Regions from separate parts of the Polaromonas sp. P4_H1 genome, predicted to be linked through region 3. Evidence: predicted binding sites of a transcription regulator. Region 3 holds the regulator's gene; each other region holds the start of a gene.
The links. The regulator sigma-54, encoded in region 3, starts transcription at its own class of promoters, with help from an activator protein. The targets are predictions, from matches to a motif close to TGGCANGNAANCTGCTTT.

Region 1 (7,164 bases), on a different contig from region 3:
AGAGGTGTCTTTTTGGGGTAGCCCAAGCCTGCGGGTGGCTAGGGTTGACAACCAGGCGACGGGCTTTCTGCGCACTTTTATGGCTTGTGCCACACACATTTGTTGTATGGCAGCCATTAAATGCCGTTTCATTCGTTTCATTGTGTATGTTAGCCGGACGCTCGATAACGTGCCAGACCATTTGGAACGTCTGGGCCTCCTCTGGTCGACTCTGGTCGGTCTGCGGGCGTAGCAGGGACTGACCTCCGCTATTGCACTATTTTGCGCTATTGGTTTTCCGGTCAGGCCTTCCGCCAAAAGAACGCAATGACCCGCAGTGATCCATGGCCATGGGCACTGCTGTAAAACCAGCGCATCCGGTGCTATCAGGAGGCATTGCTGGGCACCGGAAAACCGGTGATCGCTTCAATGGTTTTTTCGGCCTGCACAAGAACACGACGGGAACCAGGTGCGGAGAGCCGACCATAGGCTGCATTTCCAGCCGGTTGCCTTGATATCCGGCGAATTCATTGCCGCAGCCTGAGGGCTTCAAGGATCCCTACGGGCGTGCGTGACCAGGTCGAAAATAACCGTGACTATGGGCGCGGCTTCTGGTCGCAGCAGTGGATGGGCTTGAAGCGGCTGGCCGGCCGCGCATGAGATGTCCCGGCGCTTTTCACATCGTGTGATGCGCCGATTCACGAGGTGGCCGTTTCACGGTGGGTGGCCCGGCGGAACATGCCGTCCCGAAGGCTGCCATGCATTGGCGTTATCCTAGCTCCATGAGCAAGCTTTTAGACTCCTTCTGGCGGGCCGCCATGTACTGCCTGCATCCCCGGGTCATCGCCCTGTCGGTCCTTCCCCTGGTGATCATGGCTGTCATCTCACTCGGCCTGGGCTACTTTTTCTGGGAAGGCGCGCTGGCCGCGGTGCGCAGCAACCTTGAAAGCTATGAACTGGTGGACATGATGGTCCGCTGGCTGGAAGGGCTGGGGCTGAGCGACCTTCGTGTGGTGCTGGCGCCTGTATTGCTGCTGTTCCTGGCCATTCCCGTCATTGTGATTGCCTCGCTGCTGTTTGTGGCAATGTTCATGACACCCGCCATGGTGGCCCTGGTGGCCGAACGACGGTTTCCGCAACTGGAGCGCAAGCGGGGCGGCTCCTTGGTTGCCAGCCTGTTCTGGTCGCTGGGCTCCACCCTGCTCGCTGTGATTGCACTGGTATTGTCGATTCCCTTGTGGCTGATTCCCCCGTTGATCCTGATCCTGCCGCCGCTGATCTGGGGCTGGCTCACCTACCGCGTCATGTCGTATGACGCCCTGGTGGACCACGCGAGCAGTGAGGAGCGGCGCCAGATTTTCCGGGAGAACCGTGCCGTGCTGCTGGGCATCGGGGTGCTCAGCGGCTACCTCGGTGCCGCGCCCAGCCTGATCTGGGCTTCGGGCGCCATGTTCGTGGCGATGGCGCCTATCCTCGTGCCGGTGGCCATCTGGCTATACACCCTGGTGTTTGCTTTTTCGTCGCTCTGGTTTGCCCACTACACGCTCGCCGCCCTGGAGCAGCTGCGCAAGAAAAACAACGCGCTGGCCCCCCATCCGCTCGCGCAGGAGGCTATTAAATCAATCGCGAACGAATTGGCGCCGACTGCTTCCGAGGGGCCGGCGCCCAGCTTCGGCTCGCTGGGCGGCAATCCCCCTGTCCGGCCTTGATGACTGTCCTGCCGCAACCTCACGACTGCCCTGTATGACCACAAACTTTGGACTCGTCATTGTTGGCGATGAAATTCTCTCGGGCAAACGTGCCGACAAGCACCTGCCCAAAACCATCGAGCTGCTGGGTGCCCGCGGCATGCAGCTTGGCTACGCCGACTACGTGGGCGACGACCCGGCCCGCATCACCGCCACCCTGGCGCGCGCCTTTGCGGCGGCGCGTACGTCTGGCGATGTGGTGTTTTCCTGCGGCGGCATTGGCGCCACACCGGACGACCACACCCGGCAATGCGCGGCCAAGGCCCTGGGCGTGGAACTGGCCCTCCACCCCGAAGCCAAAACGCTGATCATGGAGCGCATGCAGGACGTGGCGAAAGAGCAGGGGCTGCCCTATGAGCCCGACCGCGAGGACAACATCCACCGCCTGAATATGGGTGTGTTCCCGGTGGGCGCCCAGATCATTCCCAACCCCTACAACAAGATCCCCGGTTTTAGCTGCCAGGCCGGTGAGGGCGCGGTGCACTTTGTTCCGGGCTTCCCGGTCATGGCCTGGCCCATGATGGAGTGGGTGCTCGACCAGCGCTATCCCCATCTACATCAGAAATCCGCCTACATCGAAAAGTCGGTGATTGTGTTTGGCTCCATGGAGGCCACGCTGACCCCCCTGATGCTCGCTATTGAGGCAGCGCACGTGGGGGTGAAAGTGTTCAGTCTGCCCAGCGTGGATCACCCCGATTACGGCCGCCACATCGAATTGGGCGTCAAGGGCGCGCCGCAGGCGGTGAGCCTGGCTTATCCCGCCTTGCTGGCGGGCTTGCAGAAATTCCAGGTCAAATTAGGCCCTGAGTTGGTGCGCTGAGAGATTGCACCGATATGGTGCATTGATGTGATGAGCCATCTTGGTGCAAAAGCGGCGTACCTCTTTTTGAGATTCTGACTTCGCAACGACAGAATCCGCGCCAGATAACGGCACAATCAGGGGTTTGGCGAAAACCGATCAGCCATCCGCTGTGGCACAAAAAGTGCATTCACCATCCGAAGACAATTTTTTAACAACCATCCAAGCAACAGGAGATTTTGATGGCAAAGACCGTCGCAGACGTCATGAAAATGGTCAAGGAAAACGAAGTCAAGTTTGTTGACTTCCGTTTTACCGACACTCGGGGCAAAGAGCAGCACGTGACGGTGCCTGTCTCCCACTTTGACGAAGACAAGTTCACCTCGGGCCACGCGTTTGACGGTTCATCGATTGCCGGCTGGAAGGGCATTGAAGCCTCCGACATGCAGTTGATGCCTGATCCCAACACCGCGAACATTGACCCGTTCTTCGAAGAAACGACGCTGTTCATGAGCTGCGACGTGCTGGAGCCCAGCGACGGCAAGTCGTATGACCGCGACCCGCGCTCCATCGCCAAGCGCGCCGAAGCCTACCTCAAGGCTTCCGGCCTGGGCGACACCGCCTACTTCGGACCTGAGCCAGAGTTTTTCATCTTTGACGACGTGCGCTGGAACACCGACATGTCGGGCACCTTCTTCAAAATCGAAGAATACGAAGCCCCCTGGAATTCTGGCGCCAAGCTCGAAGGCGGCAACCGTGGCCACCGTCCCACCGTCAAGGGCGGCTACTTTCCCGTGCCACCGGTCGACAGCACGCAGGACATGCGCGCCGAGATGTCCCTGATCCTCGAATCGCTGGGCATTCCGGTCGAAGTGTTCCACCACGAAGTGGCTGGCGCCGGCCAGAATGAAATCGGCACCCGCTTCAGCACGCTGGTGCAGCGCGCCGACTGGACCCAGATGCTGAAATACGTGGTGCAGAACGTGGCCAATGCCTACGGCAAAACCGCGACCTTCATGCCCAAGCCCATCGTGGGCGACAACGGCTCCGGCATGCACGTTCACCAGTCCATCTGGAAAGACGGCAAAAACCTGTTTGCCGGCGACGGCTATGCGGGTCTGTCCGATTTCGCCCTGTACTACATCGGCGGCATCATCAAGCACGCCCGTGCCCTGAATGCGATCACCAACCCCGGCACCAACAGCTACAAGCGCCTGGTTCCCGGCTACGAAGCACCGGTCAAGCTGGCCTATTCGGCCAAAAACCGCTCGGCTTCGATCCGCATTCCATATGTGGCGAATCCCAAGGGCCGCCGCATTGAAGCGCGCTTCCCCGATCCACTGGCCAACCCTTACCTGTGCTTCTCCGCACTGATGATGGCCGGCCTCGACGGCGTCGAGAACAAGATCCACCCGGGCGAAGCCGCGACCAAGGACCTCTACCATCTGCCGCCCGAGGAAGATGCAAAAGTGCCAACCGTCTGCCACAGCCTGGACCAGGCGCTGGACTGCCTCAATGCGGATCGCGGCTTCCTGACCAAGGGCGGTGTGTTCACCGACAGCATGCTGGACGCCTACATTGAGTTGAAGATGGGTGAAGTGACGCGTCTGCGCATGGCCACGCACCCCATCGAGTTCGAGATGTATTACTCCCTGTAAATCAGCTCCCTGCAATCAGGGCTGCAGACTCCCGGCCACTTACTGTTGCTTACGGTTTGTGGCCAAAAAAGGACGGCAAATGCCGTCCTTTTTTATGGCTGGTGGGTAATGGGGGCGCTGACTTTGTGTTTTTACCGCTTTGCAGCATACTGATAGACCGTCCTTTGCCCTTGCGGGCATCTGGAGTTCCGAATGAAAAACACTTTATCGCTGTCCCTCTTGTCCATGCTGCTGGCCGGTGCGGGAAATACCGCATGGGCCCAGCAGGTTTACCGTTGCGTTGCCGCCAATGGTGGCGTGCCCGAGTACATCAACAACACCAAGGATGCCCAGAACCGTAATTGCAAGCTGCTGTCGGGGGGCAATGTCACTGTGGTGCAGGGCAACCCGGTGCCCAGGGCGCCTGTGCGTGTTGCTGCGGCGGCGGCTTCAGGCGGTCCGCGAACCGATGGCAGCCCGGAGCAGCGTGCGCGCGACAGTGATTCGCGCGCCATTCTGGAGTCCGAGCTGAAAAAGGCCGAAGCCCGATTGGCCGAGCAGCAAAAAGAGTACAACAACGGCGAACCGGAAAAGCAGGGCATCGAAGGACGCAACTACCAGCGCTACCTGGACCGCGTGGCTGAACTCAAGGAAAGCATCGCCCGCAACCAGAGCGATATTGCCGGCATCAAGCGCGAGATTTCGCGTCTCCCGGCCGCAAATTAAGCGTTTATCTCCACCGCTTATGGGCCAAAATGGACGGCTTGAACAAGCCACATTTACCCCCTATTTCACTCCCCGTCCCAGCGTCCCCGCGCTTTCAATCGTTTGATCTGCTGGCCACGCTCGTGGCCGTGGTGCGTACCAATGGGGTGGTGGTGTTCGCCAACGCAGCGCTCGAAGACGCGCTGGGCACCTCACGCCGCACCATTGAAGGCTCGCAGCTCCCCGAGTGTTTTACCGAACCGCTGATTCTGCAAAATGCGCTGGAGGGCGCCGGCAGCAATGAGTTTGCAGCCCTGCGCTATGACGCATGGCTCAGGCGCCTGAACCACGAGCCGATGCCGGTCCATGTGGTGGTGGCGCAAACCGATACGCCGGGCGAAGCGATTGTGGAGTTGCTGCCGTTGGAGCAGCAGGCCAAGCAGGACCGCGAGGAACGCCTGATTGACCAGGCGCAGGCCAACAAGGAACTGATCCGCAACCTGGCCCACGAAATCAAGAATCCGCTCGGCGGCATTCGCGGCGCGGCGCAATTGCTGCAAATGGAAATCGACAAGGAGCTGACCGAGTACACACAGGTCATCATTCATGAGGCGGATCGTCTGCAAACGCTGGTCGATCGCCTGCTTGCGCCGCATCGGCGACCGCATCTGGTGGGCGATGTGAATATTCACGAAGTGTGTGAACGTGTGCGCTCGCTGATCCTTGCCGAGTTTCCCAAGGGGCTGCGTGTGACGCGGGACTATGACATTTCGATTCCCGGCTTCCGCGGCGACCGCGAGCAGCTGATCCAGGCGGTACTCAATATCGCCCACAACGCGGCTCAGGCGCTCGCAGAGCGCATGGTGGCAGGCGATGCGCAGATCACTTTCAGGACCCGAATCGCCCGGCAGGTAACTTTCGGCAAGCAGCGCTATCGCTTGGCACTGGAATTGCATGTCATTGACAATGGACCGGGCGTGCCGGACTCCATCAAAGACCGTATCTTCTATCCGCTGGTATCAGGGCGCGAGGGCGGTTCGGGGCTGGGGCTGACATTGGCGCAAACCTTTGTTCAGCAACACCACGGTTTGATTGAGTGCGACAGTGTGCCGGGCCGGACAGATTTCAAGCTGCTGATACCGCTGCCTTGAGGTATGTCTTCCTCCATGGTTTGATAAATAAACGCGATAACGCGAATGGCACGAAAGGGACTGCACAACATGAAACCGATTTGGATCGTTGATGATGACCAGTCCATCCGGTTTGTTCTGGAGAAGGCCCTGCTTCGTGAGGACCTTCCTACGCGCAGTTTCACCAACCCCCGTGAAGTTCTCCTGGCGCTGGAAAACGCGACAGAGGAAGAGGGCCCGCAAGTCCTGGTGAGCGACATTCGCATGCCTGGCGGGTCGGGGCTGGATCTGCTGGAGAAGGTCAAGCAAAAGCTGCCTGGCCTGCCCGTCATCATCATGACGGCGTTCTCCGATCTCGATAGCGCTGTTTCCGCCTTTCAGGGCGGCGCGTTCGAATACCTGCCCAAACCCTTTGACCTCCCAAAGGCGGTGGAACTCATACGCCGTGCTGTGGAAGAAAGCCAGCGCGAGGAGGTGGCCGAAGAGCGCATGGCGGCCGCGCCGGAAATGCTCGGCCAGGCGCCAGCGATGCAGGACGTGTTCCGTGCCATTGGCCGCTTGAGCCAGAGCATGGTGACGGTGATGATCACCGGCGAATCGGGGTCGGGCAAGGAACTGGTGGCGCGCGCGCTGCACAAGCACTCACCGCGCGCCAACGGGCCCTTTGTGGCCATCAACACGGCAGCCATTCCCAAAGACCTGCTCGAGAGCGAACTCTTCGGTCATGAGCGCGGCGCCTTCACCGGCGCGCAGACCATGCGGCGCGGCCGCTTTGAGCAGGCCGAGGGCGGTACGCTGTTCCTCGATGAAATCGGCGACATGCCTTTTGACTTGCAGACCCGCCTGCTCAGGGTGCTGAGCGACGGTCACTTTTACCGCGTTGGCGGACACAACGCCGTCAAGGCCAATGTGCGCGTGATTGCCGCCACGCACCAGGACCTTGAACAGCGCGTCAAGGAAGGGGGGTTTCGCGAAGACCTCTTCCATCGCCTGAACGTGATTCGGCTGCGTCTGCCCGCGTTGCGCGAACGGCGCGAAGATGTGTTCATGCTAACCCGCCATTTTCTGCAGCAAAGCGCCAAGCAGCTGGGTGTGGAACCCAAGCGTATCTCCGATGCGGCGCTGCAGCAGCTGAGCAACTTCGGTTTTCCCGGCAATGTGCGCCA
Region 2 (7,164 bases), on a different contig from region 3:
ATCCAGCATGAGTTTTTCGGCGCGTACCCGGTCGCGCTTGGCGATCGCGTCGACGATCACCGTGTGCTCGTCGGCACGGCAACTGCTGGCCGTGGGTGCGTCGTACAGGAAGATGATGAGGCAGGTCAACATGCATAGCTCGCGCATGCTGCGGGCCAGCGCCGAGTTGCCTGCCAGCTCCGCCGTCAGGGTATGGAATTCGCCGGACAACCTGATCACCGCGCGCTTGTCTTCGCGCCGGCGGGCATCGAGTTCCAGCTCCTGGTGTTGCCGCAGGCGGGCGACTTTCTCGGGGGTGAGGGTGTCGATCAGGCGCTTGAGCACGGCCGGCTCGATCAGCCGGCGCGCTTCGAACACGTCGCGCGCCTGCTCGATCGAGGGCTTGGCCAGGTAGGCCCCGCGCTGGGGATAGAGTTCCACGATCTGCTCATGCGCCAGGCGGGCCAGCACCTCGCGGATGCGCGCCCGGCTGGTGCCGAAGATGTCGGCCAACCTCTCCTCGCCCAGCTTGGTGCCGGGGTGCAGGCGGTGTTCCAGAATGGCGACATAGATCCTTTCATAGATCGCATCGATCGTGTTTTCCCGGTCGAGGCGGCTCGTGGACTGGCGCGTGCTGGTCATGTCGGTCTGATTGGTGGAGGAGGGTGACTGCATTCTATCGAGTGCATCCTCATCCTCACTCGAGGGTCTCACGAGCATTGGAAAAGCCTCCCCCAGCCGGTGATGTTGGCTGATGGCATGCCGGCAGCGCGCAGCATGCCCCACACGGTGGTGCTCACGGTGTCCAGCAGCGGGATGCCCAGCTCTTCTTCTACCTGCTGCGCCATCGGCGCGGCGCGCAGGTTGGTGCAGAAGGTGGTGATGGCCTGCGGGCCATCGGCCGCCACCTCGCGCATCAACGCCAGCAGCGTCGACGGCTCGACACCGGCGAAGTCATGGTTGACGCGGATCCCCAAGTGGCGTTCCGCCACCACCTCGATGCCGAGCGCGCGGTAATTGGCCATGATGCGCTGCTGCACATCCGCGGTGTAGGGCGTCACCAGCGCCAGCTTGCGCACACCCTGCAGCGCCAACAATTCATTGAGCGCCAATACGGCCGTGGTGGCCGGAATGCCGGTGCGCTCGCGGATGCGCTCACACAGGCGGTGGTCGGCCTCGAAGCCCAGCCAGCCCGAAGACGTGCCGCTCCAGCCAATCACATCGACCTTCGCGTCGGCCAGCAGCTCGGCCGCCGCCAGGATTTTGCTGTCGTCAAACTGCCCCAGCGCCTGCGCGTCCAGCGAGATTTCGGTCACCCTGAAGCGTGAGAAGTGTGCGCTAACACCTGGAATTTCTACCGCTATGGCACTGGTCAGAGGCTCCAGGGCGGTATTGGACGAGGGGGTCAATACGCCGAGGCGAACGGGCTGGGTCATGGGCTGGCTCCTGAAAGAGGTTGTGGCAAGGATAGGGCATGGAAGCCTCCTTGCTGGTGATTGTGAACTTTATCGCAAAACTGTTGACATTAGTGTTAACACTACTGTCTGCAATTTAATTATCGTCGATATTACGCACATGTGCCGAAAAGCTCCGAATGGGCTGGGCCCGGAATTTGCGATGACGACACTATTCTTGATCTGAAAATGACAATGCACCAAAACAAATTAATGCAAAACATGTCAACAATCATGTTTGCACTAAAGACGACACTTATTCACCGGCTTGGTGCGTATGGGGCGGGTGTATGAGCAGCGCACCGTTTGACCTGGTGATTCGAAACGCGCGTGTTGCGACGGCCAGCGACACCTTCCATGCCGACATCGGGGTGCTTGGCGGGCGGATAGCCCAATTGGGAACCGGCCTGGGCCGCGGCGAGAAGGAGATCGATGCGGCTGGCCGCGTAGTCACCCCCGGAGGCGTGGACGCGCATTGCCACCTCGACCAGCCGATGGCGCCGCCCCTACGCATGGCCGACAACTTTGACACTGGCACGCGTGCTGCGGCCTGCGGCGGGACCACCACCGTGATTCCGTTCGCGGCGCAGGAAAAAGGCCAATCGCTGCGTGCCGCGGTGGATGACTACCACCAGCGCGCCGACGGACGCGCGCATGTCGATTACGCCTTCCATCTGATCGTCAGCGACCCGACACCGGAAGTCCTGAACGTGGAACTGCCGGCGCTGATCGCCGAAGGCTACACCTCGTTCAAGATCTACATGACCTACGACGACCTGAAGCTTGACGATGGCCAGATTCTCGACGTGCTGGACGTGGCGCGCCAGCATGGCGCCATGGCCATGGTGCATGCCGAAAATGCCGACTGCATCGAATGGCTGACGAAGCGGCTCGAGGCCGCCGGGCGTACCGCGCCGCGCTTTCATGCCCATGCGCGGCCCATGCTCGTCGAGCGGGAAGCGACGCACCGGGCGATCGCGCTGTCGGAGCTGGTGGACGTGCCGATTTTGATCGTGCATGTGTCGGGCCGTGAAGCGGTTGAGCAGATCCGCTGGGCGCGTGCCCAGGGCCTCAAGGTGTTTGCCGAAACCTGCCCGCAGTACCTGTTCCTGACCGCCGAGGACCTGGGGATTGACGACAGCTACCGTGGCGCGCGCTGTGTCTGCAGCCCGCCGCCGCGCGACAAGGCCAACCAGGAGGTGATCTGGAATGGCCTCAATGACGGCCTGTTCACCCTGTTCTCGTCCGACCATGCGCCGTTCAACTACGAGGGCACCGAGGGCCGCAAGCCCGGCGGCGAGGAAGTCAGCTTCCGCCACATCCCGAACGGCCTGGCCGGTATAGAGACGCGCATGGCGCTGCTCTACTCCGAAGGCGTGCTCGGCGGGCGCATCACACTCGAAAAATTCGTTGAGCTGACCGCTACCAACCCGGCCAAGGCCTATGGCCTGCACCCCCGCAAAGGCACGATCGCCATCGGCGCCGATGCCGACCTGGTGATCTGGGACGAACGCGAGTTCGTGCTGCGCAACACGCAGCTGCACCACGCGGTGGATCACACACCCTACGAAGGCAGGACCCTGAAAGCCTGGCCCGGGCTCACGCTGTCGCGCGGCGAGGTGGTGTGGGACGGAAAAGACTTCCATGGCCGGGCCGGTCGCGGCCAGTTCCTGGCCTGTGGCGCACCCTCGCTGATGCCGTCGCGCCACCTCGGGAGGCCGGCATGAAGCTGCTGCTGATCAACCCCAATATCTCGGAGAGCGTGTCGGAGCTGATCCGCAGCGAAGCGCAACGCAGCGCTTCGGCAGGCACCGAGATCGAGGTGCTGACCGCGCCCTTCGGTGTGGCCTATATCGAAACGCGCTTCGAAGCGCTGATCGGCGCCTACGCGGCGGCCCAGCTCGCCGCCGAGCACCATGCGCGTTTCGACGCGGTGGTGGTCGCAGCCTTCGGCGACCCGGGGCTCACCGGCCTGCGCGAAGCCCTGCCGGTGCCGGTGACCGGGCTCACCGAAGCCGCGCTGGCCAGTGCCTGCCTGCTCGGCAACCGCATCTCCATCATTGCCATCTCTCAGCGCATCCAGGCGTGGTACCGCGAGGTGGTGCAGTCCTATGGCCTGGGCTCCCGGCTGGCCAGCATCCGGGCGCTGGACCGGCCGCTGGCCAGCATCGGCCAGGTGCAGGACGAGCACGCCCAGGCGCTGAAAGCGCTGGCCGAACGCGCGGTCGATGAGGATGGGGCCGATGTCATTGTGCTGGCCGGCGCTCCCCTGGCGGGGCTGGCACGCGCGCTCAAGGGCCAGCTGCCGGTGCCCGTGGTCGATGGCGTCTCCAGCGCGGTACGCCACGCCGAAACCCTGGCCGCCCTGCAGCCCGGCACCGCGCAGCGCGGCAGTTTCTCCCCGCCGCCCGTCAAGCCGAATCGCGGCTTGCCTCCCGCCATCGCCAAGCTGCTCGACCGGACCAGCTGATTCTTTCCACCCTTTCCGTCATTCCTCCACTCCCAAAAGATCATCATGAAACAGCCCTCCCGCCTGCCCCTGATCACCCGCTTGGCCGCCGCTGCGGCGCTGACGCTGGCCACTGCCATGCTGCCCGTCGCGGCACAGCAGAAGCTGCAGATTGCCGGCAACTTTGCGTCGGAGCACCCGAGCAGCGTGGCGGTCGAGCAGGTGTTCAAAAAGGAGGTTGCCCGCCTGACCCACAACCAGCTGCAGGTCGATGTGTTTCCCGCCATGCAGCTGGGTGGCGCCAAGGAGAATGTGGACGCCGTGCGCTCTGGCACGCTGGCGCTGACCTGGGTCGGCGCGGCCTTCCTGTCGCGCATCGCACCCGAACTCGAAGCGGTCAGCCTGCCCTTCGTGTTCCCCAACCGGCAGAGCGCCTTCAGGGTGATTGACGGTCCGGTCGGCGATGCCATCGACAAGAAGCTGGGCGACAAGGGCTTTGTCTCGCTGGGCTGGATGGAGCTGGGCATGCGCAACGTCACGAACAGCCGGGGGCCGATCAAAAGCATGGCCGACCTGAAGGGCCTGAAGATCCGCCTGCAGCCCAACGAGACCCACCTGGCGACCTTCAGGGCGCTCGGCGCCAACCCGGTGGCCATGGACGTCAAGGAGCTGTACTCCGCACTGGAGCAGCGCGTCGTCGACGCGCAGGAGAACCCATACACGGTGATCTCGGCTGCGCGCTACAGCGAGGTGCAAAAGCAGCTGTCCAACAGCGGGCATTTCTTCGACCTCATTGCCGTGGTTGCGAGCAAGAAAGCCTTCGAGCAGCTCAAGCCCGAGTACCAGAAGGCCATACGCGAGGGCATGACCGCCACGATTGCCTTTCAGCGCAAGCTGGCCGCCGAGGAAGAGGCAAAGCGGCTGGCCGAACTGAAGGGCAAGATGACCTACACCGAAATCACGCCCGCCGCGCTGGAGGAAATGCGCCGCGCGACGGCCCCGGTCATCGAGGACGTGAAGAAGCGTGCCGGCGCTGACCTGGTGAACCAGGTGCTGGCTGAAGCCGCCCGGCGCTGACCCGAACGGCACGCAGGGAGACCGCCATGACAACGGAAACAATCGCGCTGGAACCGGCCGTGCCTGCGGGCTGGACCGGGCGCGCACTTGACGGGATGAACCGGTTCATCACGGGCGTGCTGCTCGCCACGGTAGCGGTGATGGTGGGGGTCGTATCCGCACAGGTCGCGCTGCGCTACGGCTTCAACCGCTCGATTGACTGGGCCGACGAGATCGGACGCCTGGCTTTTGTCTGGTCCATCTTTCTTGCCATCCCGCTGGGCGTGCGCCAGGGCGCGCATATTGGCATAGACATCATGGTCGACAAGCTGCCGGCCAGCTGGCGCAGCGTGCTCAAGCGGGCCGGCGCAGCGCTGTGCGCCGCCATGATGTTTGCAATTGCCTGGGCGGCCTTCCGTGTTGCGCGCGAGCAATGGGATGAACTGATGGCCACGGTCGACTGGAGCGTCGGCTGGTTCATTGTGCCGGTCGGCCTGGGCGCGCTGCTGAGCGGGTTGCACCTGATGCGCATCGTCATCGTGGGCGCGCCAGTGCAGGCGCTGGGGAGTGCCGAATGAGCCTCGCCGTCGTCATTGCCTTCATGCTGCTGGCCCTGCTCGGGCTGCCGATCGCCTTTGCCATGGGCGTGGCCGCGCTCGGCGCCCTCTGGTACAGCGGGGTGGATTTTTCGATGGTGCCGCAGCGCATGATGCACGCCGTCAATTCCTTTCCGCTGATGTCCATCCCCTTCTTCATGCTGGCCGGTGAGCTGATGATCAAGGCCGGCATCGTCGAGCGCCTGATCGCGCTGGCCAACACCATGGTCGGCCGGGTGCGCGGCGGCATGGCGCATGTCACCATGCTGTCGGGCGCGGGCCTGGCCACCGTGTCCGGTGCTGCCGTGTCGGATGCGAGCGCGCTGTCGTCCATGCTGGTGCCATCGCTGACGAAGATTTACGACAAGGGATTCGCCACCGCCATCGTCGCCGCGGCAGCCAATCTCGGGCCCATCATCCCGCCTTCCGGTGCGATGATCGTCTACGCCTTCATGGCCGGCTCGTCTGTGTCGGTCGGCGGCATGTTCATGGCCGGCGTGGTGCCGGGCCTGCTGATCACCTTCGGTTTCATCGCGCTGTGCTCGTGGATCGCCACGCGTCGCGGCTGGGCCGCCACCGGTGAGCCGTTCCGGCTGGCCACCGTGCTGGCCGAGTTGCGCCGCTCGCTGATTGTGCTGGCCATGCCGGTGCTGGTGATCGGTGGCATCGTCGGCGGCGCCTTCACGGCCACCGAGGGCTCGGCCATCGCGGTGGTTTACTCCATGGCGCTGGGTTTCTTTGTCACCCGCACGCTCAAGCTGGCCGACCTGCCCGGCATCGTGGTGCGTGCGGCCATCACCTCGGCCATGGTCGGCGCGCTGATCGCCTTTGCGTCCATCATCACCTACCTGATGACGGTGGATCTGTTGCCGCAGCAGCTCTCGGAGCTGCTCCGCGGCTTCACTACCAGCCCGCTGGCATTCCTGGTCCTGGTCGCGGTACTGCTGTTTGTTGTCGGCATGTTCCTGGAGTCGAACGCGGCCTACATCATGCTGGTGCCGCTGCTGCATCCGATCGCGCTGCAGTACGGCATCGACCCGCTGCACTTTGGCTTCCTGTTCGTCCTCAACCTTGTGATCGGCATGCTCACGCCCCCGGTCGGAGTGGTGCTGTTTGTCGTTTGCGGCATCACCGGCGTGCGCATGCGCGAGCTGGTCAGCAACCTCTGGCCCTTCATCGTGCTGATGTATGCCGTGCTCGTGCTGTGCATGCTCGTGCCTTCCTTTGTCACTGCGCTGCCGCACGCGCTCGGCTACTGAATTCATTCCCCGCGACCTGTCGCAATTTCATCAACTTTCAACCACTGGAGCTCACCATGTCATACCGTTCCCGTTTCACGATTCTTGCCGCCGTGGCCGCACTTGCCACAACACTTTGCCTGCCGGGTCATGCCCAGGAAAAGCTCAAGTTCAAGGTCATCGGCCAACCGTTGGCGACCGGCCTGATCCAGAAAAACAAGGAGCAACCGTTCTTCGAAAACTTCGCAGCCAAAACCGGCCTGCCCATTGATGCCGACTACAAGCCCATGGACACGCTAGGCATCAAGGACACCGAGCAACTGCGCGTGATGAAGGCCGGCCTGTTCGACATCGTGTCGCTGCGGGTGTCGCAGAACTCGCGTGACGAGCCC
Region 3 (7,164 bases):
AGGGCTGGGATGTGTGGCGCGAGTTTTATTACAACGACGCCGGCGTGCAGATCCAGACCCTGGCCACTAGCACGCAGGCGCGCGCCAAAGGCCTCAAGCCGGGCGATGCCGGCTGGCCCGAGCCCGCCTACAACGGTGACTACATTGGCGACATCGCCAATGACTTTCTGGCCAAAAAGACCGTCAAATCCGACGATCGGGAGTTCACCGCCAGCGGTGACGTCGAAGACCTGGACGCGATCCGCCAGTTTGCCGTGGCATACCTGCGCCATGAGCAGGACCTGGACCTGCGGGCCTTCTCGGTCAGGTTTGACAACTATTACCTGGAGTCCAGCCTGTACAGCTCGGGCCGTGTCGACAGCGCGGTGCAAAAGCTCAAGGACGCCGGTAAAACCTACGAGCAGGACGGCGCGCTGTGGCTCAAGTCGACCGACTACGGCGACGACAAAGACCGCGTGATGAAAAAGGGCGACGGCAGCTACACCTACTTTGTGCCGGACGTGGCCTACCACCTGGCCAAATGGGAGCGCGGTTTCAGCAAGGCCATCAACATTCAGGGCATGGACCACCACGGCACGATTGCCCGCGTGCGCGCCGGGCTGCAGGCCGCCAGCGCCGGCATTCCGCAGGGCTACCCCGACTACGTGCTGCACACCATGGTGCGCGTCGTGCGCCATGGCGAAGAGGTGAAGATCTCCAAGCGCGCCGGCAGCTATGTCACGCTGCGCGACCTGATCGAATGGACCAGCGCGGACGCCGTGCGCTTCTTTTTGCTCAGCCGCAAACCCGACACCGAGTACGTCTTTGACATTGACCTGGCTCTGGCCAAAAACAATGAAAACCCGGTGTACTACGTGCAATACGCCCATGCGCGCATATGCTCGATTCTCGGCACTTGGGCCGCGCAGAGCGGCGATCAGAGCCAGCTGAAAAGCGTGGACCTGTCGGCACTGGTCAGCCCGCAGGCCCAGGCCCTGATGCTGCTGCTGGCCAAATACCCCGACATGCTCAGCAATGCGGCCGCCGGTCTGGCGCCGCACGACGTGGCCTTTTACCTGCGCGAGCTGGCCGCCTGCTACCACAGCTATTACGACGTCGAGCGGATTCTGGTGGACGACGAAGCCGTCAAGCTGGCACGCCTGGCGCTGGTCGCCGCGACGGCGCAGGTATTGCACAATGGCCTCAAGGTGCTGGGCGTCAGTGCGCCCCACAAAATGTAGGCAACCATGAAGCACACACAGCGGAATTCAAAGCGAAATTCAGAGCGGGATTCAGAGGCAGGCAAGAAAATTGGGCAAGGTATGAGAAAACAACGAGGCGGAACCCTGCTGGGTCTGGTTATTGGCGCGCTGATCGGCCTGGGCGCCGCGCTGGCCGTGGCGGTCTACATCACCAAGGTGCCGGTGCCTTTCATGAACAAGAGCCAGTCGCGCAATCCCGACAGCGACGCCGCGGAAGCCAAAAAGAACCGGGACTGGAACCCGAATGCCCCGCTGGCGGGCAAAACGCCTGTGAAGCCGCTCCCTTCTGCTTCCAGCGCTTCCGGCACTTCCGGCGAAGTGGGCACTGTGCCGGCCCCCGCCACGGCGACCGCGCCCAAGGCAGCTCCCGCGCCCCCGGCGAAGCCCGCCACCTCCGCGGATCCGCTGGGCGATCTCGCCAAGGCCAGGGCGGACGCCGCGCCCGCCGTTTCGGGCGTTGACCCGTTCAGTTATTTTGTCCAGGCTGGCGCATTCCGTACGCCGGAAGACGCGGAGCAGCAGCGCGCCAAGCTCATGCTGCTGGGCGTGCAAGCCAAGGTGAGTGAGCGCGAACAGTCGGGCCGAACGGTGTACCGCGTGCGCGTCGGCCCCTTTGACAGAAAAGAAGACGCCGACAAGGTCAAGGAGCGGCTGGACGGCAACTCGATAGAAACAGCCCTCGTCAGGGTGCAGCGCTAGAGTGTGGTGAACTTTTATGGGCCGGGGTGTACCAACCCCTGTACGAAACGGCCGGCCGGCTTGTTTTTTTCACTGAATAAGTAAGTGGCCGCTTTGCAAAATACCCCCACACAGACCCACAGACCAGGAAACCAGGAGAAAAATTGATGCAACGACGTGAGTTTTCGCTTTCAGCCGCTACCGTGGCAGCCGCCGCCACTTGGGGAGGCGTTGCGCTGCCCACAGCCGCGCAGGCTCAGGCCCGCGCCTTCAAGGAGGGAACGGATTATTTGACGCTGGGCAAACCCGCTCCCACCGACGTGCCTGCCGGCCAGGTCGAAGTGGTGGAATTCTTCTGGTACAGCTGCCCGCATTGCAACGCCTTTGAGCCGCAACTCGAGGCCTGGATCCAGAAAGCGCCCAAAGACGTGACCGTCAGGCGCGTGCCGGTAGCCTTTCGTCCCGATTTTGAGCCGCAGCAGCGTCTTTTTTATGTGCTGGAAGCCATGGACAAGCTCAATGAGCTGCACAAAAAGGTGTTCAATGCGATCCATATCGAGCGTCAGGCGCTGAACACGGCGGATCAGGTGGCGGCCTGGGCGGAGAAGCAGGGCCTGAACAAGGCCAAGTTTGTCGAGCTGTACAACTCGTTTTCCGTCAGCACCAAGGCGCGCAAGGCCACCCAGTTGCAGGACACCTACGCGGTCGACGGCGTGCCGGCCCTGGGCGTCGGCGGGCGTTACTACACGTCTGGCCAGCTGGCCCAGAACATGGACAGGGCCCTGCAGGTCACCGATTACCTGATCGCGCAATCGCGCAAGGCCAAATAAGCGCGCGGCAAGTCGGCAAGTCACACGCCGGCGCCCGGCGTTGGCCCGAAAACCCGCCCACCCGTGGCGGGTTTTTTTATGGGCCCAATTTGGCCCTGGCCGCCATTCCCGGAGCTGGCATGGCTACAATCACTCAAAACAAGCAGCAAGATTCGTGCCTTTATGAAACACCCCATTTTTCCCTTGATCGTGCTGGCCGCACTGGCGGCCGGGGCCGTGTTTCCCGCCGCGGCCGAGCGGGCTGACCGCGACAAGCCGATGAATGCGGAGGCCGATGCCCTGCGTTACGACGACCTGAAACAAACCAGCGTGTTCACCGGCAATGTGGTGATCACCAAGGGCACCACCATTGTCCGGGGCGAACGGGTGGATGTCAGCCAGGATCCCCAGGGCTACCAGCAGGCCCTGGCCGTGGCGGCGCCGGGCAAGCTGGCCTTTTACCGGAAAAAGCGCGATGGCGTGGACGAGTACATCGAAGGGGAAGGCGAGCGGATCGAATACGACAGCCGTGCCGACACCGTCAAATTCATCAAGCAGGCCGTGGTGCGGCGCTACAACGGCGCGACCCTGGTCGATGAAACGACCGGCTCCCTGATTGTTTATGACAACAACACCGATGTGTTCACTGTGGATGGGGGCGCGCAAAACCGCACGGCCACCAATCCCACGGGGCGGATTCGCGCCATGCTGTCGCCGCGCGGCGCCGCATCGGCACCGCAGCCGCCGGCCGGACCCGCGCTCCGTTTGCGTCCCGGCACCACGCTGGGGCCATGACGGAAAGCCGAAAAATGGACAGAACGGACAATCAACCCGTGGATGCGGTGACTGACACATCGTCGGTCAATACCCCGGCAGCCAATACTCCGGCGGCCAGCACCGCACCGCCGAGCCGTCTGGTGGCCCAGGGGCTGCAGAAATCCTATGGCAGCCGCAAGGTGGTGCAGGATGTCTCGCTGTCCGTGCAAAAAGGCGAGGTGGTGGGCCTGCTGGGCCCCAATGGCGCGGGAAAAACCACGTCGTTCTACATGATCGTGGGGCTGGTGCGTGCCGATGCGGGCGAGATCTCCATCGACGGCCAGTCGGTCGAGCACATGCCGATTCACCTGCGCGCCCGCCTCGGGTTGAGCTACCTGCCGCAGGAAGCGTCGATTTTCCGCAAGCTCACCGTGGAAGAAAATGTGCGCGCCGTGCTGGAACTGCAGCTGGACGCCAGCGGCAAGCCGCTGGGCCGCGCAGACCTTGAAAAGCGGCTCGAAGCGCTGCTGCAGGATTTGCGGGTCGATCATCTGCGTGACTCGCCGGCGCCGGCGCTGTCAGGGGGCGAGCGCCGCCGCGTCGAGATTGCGCGCGCCCTGGCGACGCAGCCGCGGTTCATCCTGCTCGACGAGCCTTTTGCCGGCATTGACCCGATCGCCGTGATCGAAATCCAGCGCATCATCGGTTTCCTGAAGTCGCGCGGCATTGGCGTGCTGATCACCGACCACAATGTCCGCGAAACGCTGGGCATTTGCGACCATGCCTACATCATCAGTGACGGCCACGTGCTGGCGACCGGCACCCCTTCCGAGATTGTGAACAATGCCGATGTACGCCGCGTTTATCTCGGTGAACACTTCAGAATGTGATGGCTCCCCCCCGTTGTCGCTCACTGCGTGTAGCTCCCTCCCCCCTGCAGGGGGCGGCGCCTGCGCCCCGGCAAAGCCGGTTGCGCGGCCCCCGCTTGGTTAATACATCCCAACTCGCTTTGTCGTGCGCTTAGGGATGTCATGAAACAAGGCCTTTCCCTCAGGGTCTCGCAGCACCTGGCGCTGACGCCGCAACTGCAGCAGTCGATCCGCCTGCTGCAGCTGTCCACCCTTGAGCTGAGCCAGGAAGTCGAGCAGATGCTCGATGAAAATCCGTTCCTGGAAGTGTCGGAAGAAGCCGCACCGCGCGAGGAATTTGGCCTGGAGAATGCCGACACACCGGTCAGCCAGGATAGCCGGGAATTTGAGTTTGCTGGTGATTCAATAGCAGGAAGCCCTGATGAATCAAAAGCTGCAAGCCAAAATGATGTAGATACAGGGCCCGAGGTCAGTTCCGAGGCCAAGCTGGAGGAAAGCTGGGAGGGCGACGGCTCGGTGGAGTCCTCGCCTGACGACAGCGAATGGGGCGGCGACGCGCCGGCCCGCAAAAACAATAATGCGGACGACAGCGAGGCCGAGGCTTCCGACCTGGCCCGCAGCCATGAGTCGCTGCAGGACCATTTGCACCGCCAGTCGCTCAGCCTGCGCCTGTCGGAGGAAGACCAGGCGGCGTTGCATTTCCTGATCGAGTCGCTCAATGACGACGGCTACCTCGAAGACAGTCTCGCGTCACTGGCCGCCGGTCTGGCGGGCGACGACCTTGAGCAGGCGGAAGAGCTGGAACAGCACTTTGCCATGGCCCTGAAGCTGCTGCAGCACATGGAGCCCGCCGGCGTCGGTGCCCGCAACCTGGCCGAGTGTCTCGGCCTGCAACTGCTCGACTGCAAGGACTGCGACGAGACCCGCGCAGCGATCGCCATGTGCAAGCAGCCCATGGAGCTGCTGGCCAAGCGGGATATGAAGCGCCTGTCCTACCTGTGCGGATTTCCGGAAAGCGTGATCCGGGGCGCCATCGCCGTGATCGGCCGGCTGGATCCCAAGCCCGGGCGGCGGTTTGTCAACGTCGAGCGCAACCTCATCGTGCCCGACGTGATCGTCGTCAAGTCGGGCCGCGGCTTCAAGGTCTCCCTCAACAGCGAGGTCATGCCCCGCCTGCGCGTGCACGACATCTATGCCAATGCGCTGAAGCAGCACAAGGGCCAGAACGGGCAGGCCTTGCAGCAGCGCTTGCAGGAGGCACGCTGGTTCATCAAAAACATCCAGCAGCGCTTTGACACCATCCTGCGCGTGAGCAGTGCGATTGTGGAGCGGCAAAAGAATTTCTTCACCCACGGCGAGCTGGCCATGCGTCCGCTGGTGCTGCGCGAAATTGCCGACGAACTGGGCCTGCACGAGTCCACCATCTCGCGCGTCACCACGGCCAAGTACATGAGCACGCCGTTCGGCACCTTCGAGCTCAAGTACTTTTTTGGCTCGGCGCTGGGCACCGAGACCGGTGGCAACGCGTCCAGCACGGCGGTGCGCGCCCTCATCAAGCAGTTTGTCTCGTCCGAGAGCCTGAAAAAGCCGCTCAGCGACAACCAGATTTCCGAAATGCTCAAGGAGCAGGGCATTGAATGCGCGCGCCGCACCGTGGCCAAGTACCGCGAGGCTTTGCGCATCGCGCCTGCCAACCTGCGAAAGTCGCTTTGAAAGTAGCCCCCACGGTCGCCCACTGCGTGTGGCTCCCTGCCCCCCGAGGGGGCCGCTGCGCCTGCGGCCCGGCAAAGCCGGTTCCGCGGCCCCTGCTTGAAAAAGAACCGTCACCCAGCCAGCCGTGAGTCTTCATTCATGAACCAACTTCAACTCTTTTTACCCTGCGCCGCCGGCGTCGAGGCCTTGCTGGCCAGCGAGGTCAAACGCATCACCGGCATCGAAGGCAAGGCCTGGCGCGCCGGCGTGCAGTTGCAGGGCTCCTGGCGTGATGCCCTGCAACTCAACCTGCACAGCCGCCTGGCCCAGCGGGTGCTGATCGAGCTGCAGCACAACCAGTACCGCAGCGAGCAGGACCTCTACAACGCGGCAGCCAGCGTTGCGTGGGAAATCTGGTTCACGCCCAAGCAGACCTTCAAGGTCGAGATCACCGCGCAGCACAGCCCGCTGACCAGCCTGAACTTTGCGGCGCTCAAGGTCAAGGACGCCATTGCCGACCGCTTCCGTGCCAAGTACGAGGTGCGCCCCGATGTGGACACGCGTTGGCCCGACGTACGCGTGTATGTGCACCTGACGACCGACACGGCGACCATCTATATCGACACCTCGGGCGAGCCGCTCTTCAAGCGCGGCTGGCGCGAAGACAAGGGAGACGCCCCCCTGAAGGAAACACTGGCCGCCGCCATGATTGCCGCCAGCGGCTGGGACCAGCAGTGCAAAGAGGGCGTGCCGCTGTACGACCCGTGCTGCGGCTCCGGCACCATCGTGATCGAGGCGGCGCAGATTGCCTGCAACATCGCGCCCGGCATCAACCGCCGCTTTGCCTTTCAGAAATATTTGCCCTTCCAGGCTCACGTGTGGGAGGGACTGCTCGACCAGGCCGAGGCGGCCATCACGGAGCCGACGGCACCGGTGTTTGGCAGCGATGTGTCGTTCCGCATGGTGGATTTTGCCGAGCGTAATGCCGAGCGCGCGGGCGTGGCCAACGCCGTGCAGCTGCGCGGCGGCGACGCGCTGCAGCGCATGCCGCCCGCGCCGTCGGGCGTGATGCTGGTGAACCCCCCCTATGGCGAGCGCATTGACGTGGCCGGCGTGGCC

Region 1: the regulator sigma-54 is predicted to act here: its motif matches at 2,700-2,717, upstream of glnA (type I glutamate--ammonia ligase).
Region 2: the regulator sigma-54 is predicted to act here: its motif matches at 1,439-1,456, upstream of hydA (dihydropyrimidinase).

The regions. Positions count from the first base shown of each region.
Region 1 is NZ_JBFUKG010000009.1:135,554-142,717, forward strand. Features, by position in the region: partial or broken gene AC1DS5_RS13415 (sterol desaturase family protein) at 538-639, shown strand; gene AC1DS5_RS13420 (EI24 domain-containing protein) at 762-1,688, shown strand; gene AC1DS5_RS13425 (competence/damage-inducible protein A) at 1,723-2,547, shown strand; gene glnA (type I glutamate--ammonia ligase) at 2,769-4,184, shown strand; gene AC1DS5_RS13435 (hypothetical protein) at 4,377-4,889, shown strand; gene glnL (nitrogen regulation protein NR(II)) at 4,919-6,019, shown strand; gene ntrC (nitrogen regulation protein NR(I)) at 6,089-7,164, shown strand, end outside.
Region 2 is NZ_JBFUKG010000010.1:113,484-120,647, forward strand. Features, by position in the region: gene AC1DS5_RS14475 (GntR family transcriptional regulator) at 1-621, opposite strand, end outside; gene AC1DS5_RS14480 (maleate cis-trans isomerase family protein) at 690-1,415, opposite strand; gene hydA (dihydropyrimidinase) at 1,724-3,160, shown strand; gene AC1DS5_RS14490 (aspartate/glutamate racemase family protein) at 3,157-3,903, shown strand; gene AC1DS5_RS14495 (TRAP transporter substrate-binding protein) at 3,949-4,959, shown strand; gene AC1DS5_RS14500 (TRAP transporter small permease) at 4,986-5,516, shown strand; gene AC1DS5_RS14505 (TRAP transporter large permease) at 5,513-6,793, shown strand; gene AC1DS5_RS14510 (TRAP transporter substrate-binding protein) at 6,850-7,164, shown strand, end outside.
Region 3 is NZ_JBFUKG010000001.1:48,757-55,920, reverse strand. Features, by position in the region: gene argS (arginine--tRNA ligase) at 1-1,220, shown strand, start outside; gene AC1DS5_RS00265 (SPOR domain-containing protein) at 1,302-1,940, shown strand; gene AC1DS5_RS00260 (thiol:disulfide interchange protein DsbA/DsbL) at 2,087-2,749, shown strand; gene lptA (lipopolysaccharide transport periplasmic protein LptA) at 2,912-3,523, shown strand; gene lptB (LPS export ABC transporter ATP-binding protein) at 3,538-4,374, shown strand; gene AC1DS5_RS00245 (RNA polymerase factor sigma-54) at 4,516-6,066, shown strand; gene AC1DS5_RS00240 (THUMP domain-containing class I SAM-dependent RNA methyltransferase) at 6,205-7,164, shown strand, end outside.